Regions from separate parts of the Streptomyces tubbatahanensis genome, predicted to be linked through region 1. Evidence: riboswitches for the same ligand, from Rfam matches in the RefSeq annotation. Region 1 holds a riboswitch; the other holds the start of a gene.

What was found. A riboswitch is a leader RNA that binds a small molecule or an ion and turns the genes downstream of it on or off. The one in region 1 is predicted to bind cobalamin.
Region 2: another riboswitch for cobalamin. It lies ahead of MMF93_RS01460 (ABC transporter substrate-binding protein); the one in region 1 lies ahead of MMF93_RS22160 (ribonucleoside-diphosphate reductase subunit alpha).

What each region holds. Positions count from the first base shown of each region.
Region 1 is NZ_CP093846.1:5,131,534-5,135,694, forward strand. Features, by position in the region: gene MMF93_RS22160 (ribonucleoside-diphosphate reductase subunit alpha) at 1-2,371, opposite strand, end outside; cobalamin riboswitch at 2,484-2,621, opposite strand; gene MMF93_RS22165 (GNAT family N-acetyltransferase) at 2,676-3,173, opposite strand; gene mctP (monocarboxylate uptake permease MctP) at 3,349-4,161, opposite strand, start outside.
Region 2 is NZ_CP093846.1:344,342-348,502, reverse strand. Features, by position in the region: gene MMF93_RS01460 (ABC transporter substrate-binding protein) at 1-1,458, opposite strand, end outside; cobalamin riboswitch at 1,498-1,620, opposite strand; gene MMF93_RS01455 (lysozyme) at 1,904-2,773, shown strand; gene MMF93_RS01450 (NAD-dependent epimerase/dehydratase family protein) at 3,245-4,161, shown strand, end outside.

The DNA of each region.
Region 1 (4,161 bases):
CGGGGACGGCGCTGGTCCCGGCCGCCTGCGCGATGCGGGTCGCCGGGCGCGAGCGCAGGTAGTACGTGGTCTTGATGCCGCTCTTCCACGCGTAGGCGTACATGGAGCTGAGCTTTCCGATGGTGGGGGAGGACAGGAACAGGTTCAGCGACTGGCTCTGGTCCAGGTAGGGCGTGCGGGCGGCGGCCATGTCGATGAGGGCGCGCTGGGGGATCTCCCAGGCGGTGCGGTAGAGCGCGCGCACGGGCTCGGGCACCCAGTCCAGGTCCTGGACGGAGCCGTTCGCCTGACGCAGTGCCTCGCGGGCGCGCGCGTCCCACAGCCCGTGCCGCTTGAGCTCCGCCACCAGGTAGGCGTTCACCTGGAGGAACTCTCCGCTGAGCGTCTCGCGTTTGAAGAGGTTGGAGACCTGCGGCTCGATGCACTCGTAGACGCCGGCGATGGAGGCGATGGTCGCGGTCGGTGCGATGGCCAGCAGCAGGGAGTTGCGCATGCCGGTGCGGGCGATGCGTGCGCGCAGGGCGCTCCACCGCTCGGGCCAGGCCTGGCTCTCGCGCGCTTCGGGGTAGTGGTCGGGGTGGAGGGTGCCGCGCGCGGTGCGGGTCAGCTCCCAGTCGGGCAGCGGCCCGTGGCGTTCGGCCAGTTCGGCGGACGTCTCGTAGGCGGCGAGCATGATGCGCTCGGCGATCCTGGTGGACAGCTCGCGGGCCGCTGGCGAGTCGAACGGCAGCCCGAGCCGGAAGAAGACGTCCTGGAGCCCCATCACGCCCAGGCCCACGGGGCGCCAGCGGGAGTTGGACCCCGAGGCCTGTTCGGTCGGGTAGTAGTTGATGTCCACCACGCGGTCGAGGAAGGTGACGGCCGTACGCACGGTGGCGTCCAGCCGCTCCCAGTCCATCAGCCCGTCCTCGCCCAGGTGCGCGGCCAGGTTGACGGAGCCCAGGTTGCACACGGCGGTCTGGTCGTCGTCGGTGACCTCCAGGATCTCCGTGCACAGGTTCGAGGAGTGCACGACGCGGCCCGGGGTGCCCGTCTGGTTGGCGGTGCGGTTGGAGGTGTCCTTGAAGGTCATCCAGCCGTTGCCGGTCTGCGCGAGGGTACGCATCATCGCGCCGTACAGCTGCCGTGCGGGCACCTGCTTCAGGGCGCGCCCGTCGGCCTCCGCCGCGCGGTAGGCGGCGTCGAACTCCTCGCCCCACAGGTCGGTCAGCTCGGGCACGTCGGAGGGGGAGAAGAGCGACCAGTCCTCGTCCGCCTCGACGCGGCGCATGAACGCGTCGGGGATCCAGTGCGCCAGGTTGAGGTTGTGGGTGCGGCGCGCGTCCTCACCGGTGTTGTCGCGCAGCTCGAGGAACTCCTCGATGTCCGCGTGCCAGGTCTCCAGGTAGACGCAGGCGGCTCCCTTGCGCCGGCCGCCCTGGTTGACCGCGGCGACCGAGGCGTCGAGGGTCCGCAGGAACGGCACGATGCCGTTCGAGTGCCCGTTGGTGCCGCGGATCAGCGCGCCCCGCGAGCGGATGCGGGAGAAGGGCAGGCCGATGCCGCCCGCGTGCTTGGAGAGCCTGGCCACCTGGTGGTAGCGCTCGTAGAGCGAGTCCAGTTCGTCCTTGGGGGAGTCCAGCAGGTAGCAGGAGGACATCTGGGGGTGGCGGGTGCCGGAGTTGAAGAGCGTGGGGGAGGAGGGCAGGTAGTCCAGGGAGCACAGCAGCCGGTAGAAGGTGCCGACCTCGGCGAGCGCCGCAGCCGTCTCGTCCGCCGCCAGCCCGCAGGCCACGCGCAGGAAGAAGTGCTGCGGGGTCTCGATCGCGCGCCGGGTGGTGGGGTGGCGCAGCAGGTAGCGGGAGTGGACGGTGCGCAGCCCGAAGTAGCCGAACCTGTCGTCGGCGCCGTCCGCGACCGCCTCGTCGACCAGCGCGTCGAGGTGTGCGGCGTGCGCCGCGACGAAGGCGTGCGTGCGGTCCGCGATCAAACCCTGGGCGTGGCCGAGCGCGACCGAGGCGGAGAAGGAGGTGACGCCCTCGGCCGCGGTCTCCTCGCGGATGGCGCGTGTGAGCAGCCGGGCGGCCAGCCGCGCGTACGAAGGGTCCGCGCCGATGGACCCCGCGGCGGCCTCGATGGCCAGGTCCCGCAGGTCGGCCGCGGTCGCGGAGGGGGCGCGCCCGCGCAGCGCCGCAGCGAGCACGGGGGCGGGGTCGGCGTCGGCCAGGTCCGCGGTCAGGGCGGTGAGGGTGTCGCCCAGTTCCGCGGCGGGGCCGTCCTGCGCGCCGGGTACGGGAGCGGTTCCGTCCTGTCCGGTGGGCCCGCCGGTGGGCCGCTCCTGGCCGGGCGGCTGCTCCTGGCTGGGTGACGGGGCGGTGGGGGCGATGGTCACGCGGTGCTCTCCCTCGCTGCTCGTGCTCGTGGCAGGGCGGGGCGCGGGGAGCGCGCAGGCGTTCGGGCATGCCGCACTCCGTCCGCCGGCCCAGTCCACGAGACCCGGACGTTCCTCGATGCCGCCGCCGGCAGGTGATCGGACTCGCGGGGCAGCGCTGAGCTGCTCCGCACACCGTTGCGGGACAGTCCCGGACTCGCACCGGGTTCCCCTGCGTCAGTGGCGACGGCCGTGAGGGAGCATACATGTTGTGGCCGCTGTGGCGTGAACCCCCATATCTTGTGTCGTGCTTACCGTGGTTGGCTCACAGCGTCAGGCCGTACGTCCACAGGCTCATTCCCTCGATCGGGTACCAGTCGCGCTCGGGCGTCCGGGCGAAGCCGAGCCGCTCGTAGAGCCGGTGCGCCGCGGCCATGCGCGGATGGGTGGACAGCACCAGCCCGCGCAGGCCCAGTGCGCGGGCCCGCTCCACGCACGCGGTCACCAGCGCCTCGCCCACCCCGCGGCCCCGCGCGCGCTCGGCCACGGCGAGCATCCGGAACTCGCCTTCGCCCTCGCCCGCCCGCTCCGCGTAGGGGCCCAGGGCTCCGACGAAGGTGACCGAACCGACCAGCGTGCCCGCGCCGTCCTCGGCGACCAGCAGGTCCGCGTGGGCGGCGCGGCCCGCGGCGTCGCGCAGGGTCGTCAGATACGGGTCGTCCTCGCCGAAGTCCAGCAGCCCCCCGTCGAGGTAGGCACGCGCGACCAACTCCCCGGCCGCCGCGTACTCCGCGGGCCGCGCCGCCCTGACCGTGATGCCCAACGGCCCCTTCGCGGTGCCGGTCGGGCCGCTCGCTCCGGTCGCCCCGGGTGCGGCGCCGGCTGTGCTCGTCGTGAAGTCCATGGCCGCCATCATGCGCCGACGCGCCGACACCCGTCCCGGAAATTTCCCGGGACGGGTGTCGGTCGGCGGTGGCGTACGCCGGTGCGGGAGGACGTCAGTTGGCCGCGCCGGCCTCCACCCTGGGATCCTCGCCCTTGCCGTCGTCGGTGCGGCCCTCGTCGGTGCGGCCCTGACCGGTGCGGCTCGCGCCGGAGTCGTGCGCCGTGCTGCCGGCGGCCTGCGCGGCGCCGTCACCGGCCTCGGTGGCGTCGGCCGTGTAGTCCTCGGGACGGGTCTCATCGACGCCGTCCGGGGCCCGCAGCGCGCGCAGTACGACCGTTCCGACGACGGTCACGGCCACGTTCAGCACGAACGCCGTCACACCGATGTAGCCCGTCTCCCCGATGCCGGGGATCACGTCGTTGCTGCCGCCGAAGTGCTGCTGCGTCGGGCTGGCCACGCCGTACGCCGCCAGCGTGCCGTACACCATGCCGACGGCCCAGCCCGCCAGCAGCGCCCAGCGGTGGAACCAGCGGGTGAACAGGCCGCCGACGAGCGCGGGGAAGGTCTGCAGGATCCAGATGCCGCCCAGCAGCTGGAAGTTGATGGCCACGGTCTTGTCCATGCCGAGGACGAAGACGAGGGCACCGACCTTCACCAGCAGGGAGACCAGCTTGGAGACCTTGGTCTCCTGCTCGGCTGTCGCGTCCGGCTTGAGGAAGTCCTTGTAGATGTTGCGGGTGAACAGGTTGGCCGCCGCGATGGACATGATGGCGGCGGGCACCAGCGCGCCGATCCCGATGGCGGCGAAGGCGACACCGGTGAACCAGTCGGGGAACATGTCCTCGAAAAGCTGCGGAATGGCCAGCTGCCCGTTGTCCACCTTGGTGCCCGCGGCGATCGCCATGAAGCCCAGCAGCGCGAGGAA
Region 2 (4,161 bases), 4.8 Mb from region 1:
GATCCAGTCGCTGAACCCCCACACGAGCTGACCCGAGGCGTCCCGGGCCAGACGCTGCGCACGGGCCAGCAGCTCCAGCCTGACCTTCTCGTCCCGGGTGCCTGCCGCCTGGGCGATCAGCCGGTCGAACCTGGCGGAGTGGTAGCCGGTGAGGTTGTTGGGGGCGTCCGCCAGCAGGCGGGTGCGCAGATGGGTGGGGACCGGGAGCGTCGCGGTACGGCTGTGCGCGGCGACGCCCTTCGTCTTGATCTGGCCGAAGTAGGTCGCCGCGGCGCGTACGTTCGGCTCCACCACCAGCCCGATCTCCTTGAGCTGGCCGGCGATCAGCGAGGAGGCGTTCTGCCAGCTCGCGTCGGCGGGGCCGGTCTCCAGCCGGACATGCAGCCCTTCCGCCCCCGCGGCCTTGACGAGGGCGCGTGCCCTGTCGACGTCGCGCTCGCGGGGCGGCAGGCCTTGCGGGTAACCGCGCAGCCCCCTGCCGAAGAGGTCGTTGCCCACGGTGCCGCGCCCCGACAACGCCACCTTCACCAGGGCCTCGCGGTCGAGACCGAGGGTGAACGCCTCGACCAGGCGGGCGTCGGAGAACGGCTCGCGGCTCAACCGCAGCAGCAGGGCCTGCATGGTGCTGAGCTTCGTCTGGAGCAGCTTGACGTTCTCCTCGCCGTCGAGCCGTCCGGCCGAGGCGGCGGACAGGTCGTGCGCGTAGTGCACCTGTCCCGACAGCAGCGCGTTCACCCGTGCCCGCTCCTCGTTCACGGGCACGAACTCCAGTTCCTCGATGTGCGGTCCGCCCGACCAGTGGCCGTCCCACGCCCGGAACACAGCCGAGCCGCCCGGGGTGAACGAGCCGTACCGGAAAGGACCGGAACCCACCGGCTGCGCGAAGTTCTTCGTGCCCCGCGGGACGATTTCGGTACCGGGCGCGGCCAGCGCACTGGCGAACTCGAAGTCCGGCTCCTTCAGCACCAGTGTCAGCTCGCGGCCCCTGGCCCGGCTCGCCGCGAAGTCGACGGCCGAGAAGAGCTGCGCCGACTGGGCGCCCACCGCGGGATCGGCGATACGCCGGTAGTTCCACAGCACGTCGGCGGCGGTCACCGGCGACCCGTCGTGGAACTCGGACCTGCGCAGCCGCACCGTCCACCGTGTGCCGGAACGGTCGCTGTCCCAGGACTCGGCCAGCCGGGCCTGGACGGACATGTCGTCCTTGTACGTCAGCACGCTGTCGTACAGCGCCTTGGCGCGGGCCTGGTCGACGAAGAGGGGTGCCCTGTGCGGGTCGAGCGTCTCCTGGGATCCGCCCGCGCTGAACGCCGCGCGCAGCCGCGAGCCGCCTGCCCCGCCCGGCGCGCCACCGGAGCCGCCGCACGCGCCGAGTGCCGCGGTCGCCGTGAGAGCGCCCGCTCCCGCGAGTATGCGGCGCCGGGGGACGGCACCCTGCATCGATACGCTGTCGAACATGACGCGCGAGCCTCTCCTGGGGTGTCCACGCCCCGGGTCGAAGGAAGCGGCGACGCGCCAGTTGTCTGGCTCCCGGCTCTGGAGTGGACCCAGAGCAGGTCACAGTGGCGGGACCGCGCCGGATTCGCACCGGCTTCCCTGACCGCGTCACCCAATGGTGTGTGTATGTACTACCACGGCGCCGTTCCTGGGCCACCGGCGGCCGGCTCGCCGCGGACCGGGCGGGACCGGTGAGGGATGTGCACAGGTTGGACCAACGGCATTGACAGCACGCTCTTCTCACGGGTAGCGACGCTGCCTATATTTTGACGTGCTCGCGCCAACCGTGCCGCACGGTCGGCGTTCGGCTCGTGGCGCCGTCCCGGCGGACCGTCGACCGGTCCTGCCTGTCACTCCGTCCGGGACACCGACACCAGAACCCCCCACCGAGCACTTGGAGACAGGCATGTCCAACGACAGACTCACCGACACCTCCGCCCCCCTTCCCGCCCTCGCCCCCTCCTCCCGCGGCAAGCGCGCTCTCGTCGCGACCGCGCTCTCCCTCGCCCTCGCCGCCCTGTCCGTCGGCGCGGCCGGTGCCGCGCAGGCCACCGACCGGCCCGGCGAACTCCAGCCGGGCGAGGCCTACATGGGCGCGGGCATCGCCGTACACAAGGGCTGGAAGCAGGACGGCAAGCCCAGCCTCGACGCCTCCGTCGAAGGCGTCGACGTCAGCGGACACCAGGGCAACGTCGACTGGCAGGCGCTCTGGGGCAGCGGCGTGCGGTTCGCCTACGTCAAGGCCACCGAGGGCACGGGCTACCAGAGCGACTCCTTCACGCAGCAGTACAACGGCTCCTACGACGTCGGCATGACCCGCGGCGCCTACCACTTCGCGCTGCCGGACAACTCCAGCGGCGCCGACCAGGCCAACTTCTTCGCCGACCACGGCGGCGGCTGGAGCAAGGACGGCAAGACCCTCCCCGGAGTCCTCGACATCGAGTACAACCCGTACGGCGCGACTTGCTACGGGCTCAGCCAGGGCGCCATGGTCAACTGGATCAAGGACTTCACCGCCACCTACAAGAGCCGGACGGGGCGGGACGCCGTCATCTACACCACCACCGACTGGTGGACCCAGTGCACCGGGAACAACGCCGGATTCGGCGCGACCAATCCGCTGTGGGTCGCGCGGTACGCCGACGGTCCCGGCGCGCTCCCCGCCGGCTGGGGCTTCCACACGTTCTGGCAGTACACCTCGACCGGTCCCACCGTGGGCGACCACGACAGCTTCAACGGTTCGGCCGAGCAGCTGACCGCACTCGCCAACGGGTAGGACCTGCCGACCGCGTCACGCCCGTGCGCAACGGGCGTGACGCGCCGCGCCCACCCTGAACCGCCGAATCGGCGGTGTTTGCCCCCCGACTCCGCTCTCGGGGGGCTTCGCTCTGCCCTCCGCGCCGTCGCCCGCGGCCCGCCCCCGCGTTTCCGCCCCGCGCCCCTCCGCCCCGCGGGTACGTCTGCTCGGCTCGGTTCCCGGGCTTCTCGGCCACCGTCTCCCGGCGCCGCTCGAAGCAGGCTCTTCGCGCCCGTCGCCGCTCGCCGAGGTCAGGCCACTGACCTCTGCGCCCGCCTTCTCCGGCTCTTCGTGAGGCATCTTCCGAGGCGCTCCCTTGCCGTGCGCCGCTCCCTCCCCTCTAGAAGTTCATTCGCGCGTGACAGATGCTTGCGTGCGTTATAAGCTCTAACAGGCCAGTGAGCCGGACAAACCGAGTCCGGGGGGAGCTGGCGGGAAGGGTGTACAAGAATGAGCGCTACCGGAAACGACCTGCATGTTGTCCTCGGCGCCGGGCCGGCCGGCACCACGCTCGCCGCGGAGCTGGCCTCGCGTGGCCACCGGGTCCACCTCGTCGACCGCTCCGGCGCCGGCCCCGACCTCGAGGGCGTGACCCGTGTGCGCGGCGATGTCGGCACCGTCGAAGGGGCCAGGGCCGCCCTCAAGGGCGCCGCGGTGGTCTACCACTGCGTCAACGTCGCCTACCACCTGCAGGTCGACATGATGCCGGGCATCCAGGACGCCGTCCTCGGCGCCGTCGAAGCCGAGGGGGCCCGACTGGTCGTCCTGGACACCCTCTACCCCTACGGCGAGACCCACGGTGAGGTGATGACCGAGGACACCCCGTGGCGGGCGACCGCCAAGAAGGGGAGGATGCGCGCCGAGCTGGACGAGAAGTACCTGGCCGCGCACCAGCAGGGCCGCGTCGCTGTGGTGCTGGGCCGCTCGGCCGACTTCGTCGGGCCCGGCGTGCTCAACTCGACGCTGGGCGGTGCCGTCTTCCCCGGCGCCCTGACCGGCGGCGAGGTGGCGGCTCTGGGCGACATCGACCTGCCGCACAGCTACACGGATATCCGCAACGTCGCCGCGGGGCTTGCCACTTTGGGCGAGAACCCGCACGGTGACGGCCGCGTCTGGCACCTGCCCACCGCGCCGGCTCGCACCACGCGTCAGGTCTTCGAGACCATCGAGGCGAAGCTCGGACGGCCCTTGCGTCTCACTGTGCTGAGCGAGCCGCGCCCGTTCGGCCCCTTCGACCAGACGTTCATGGACTCCTACGCCGAGCTGTTCTACCAGCACACCGAGCCCCAGATCATGGACTCCAGCGCGATGCGGAACGCCTTCGGGGCCGAACCTCTCACCCTGGACACCACTGTCGAGGACACCCT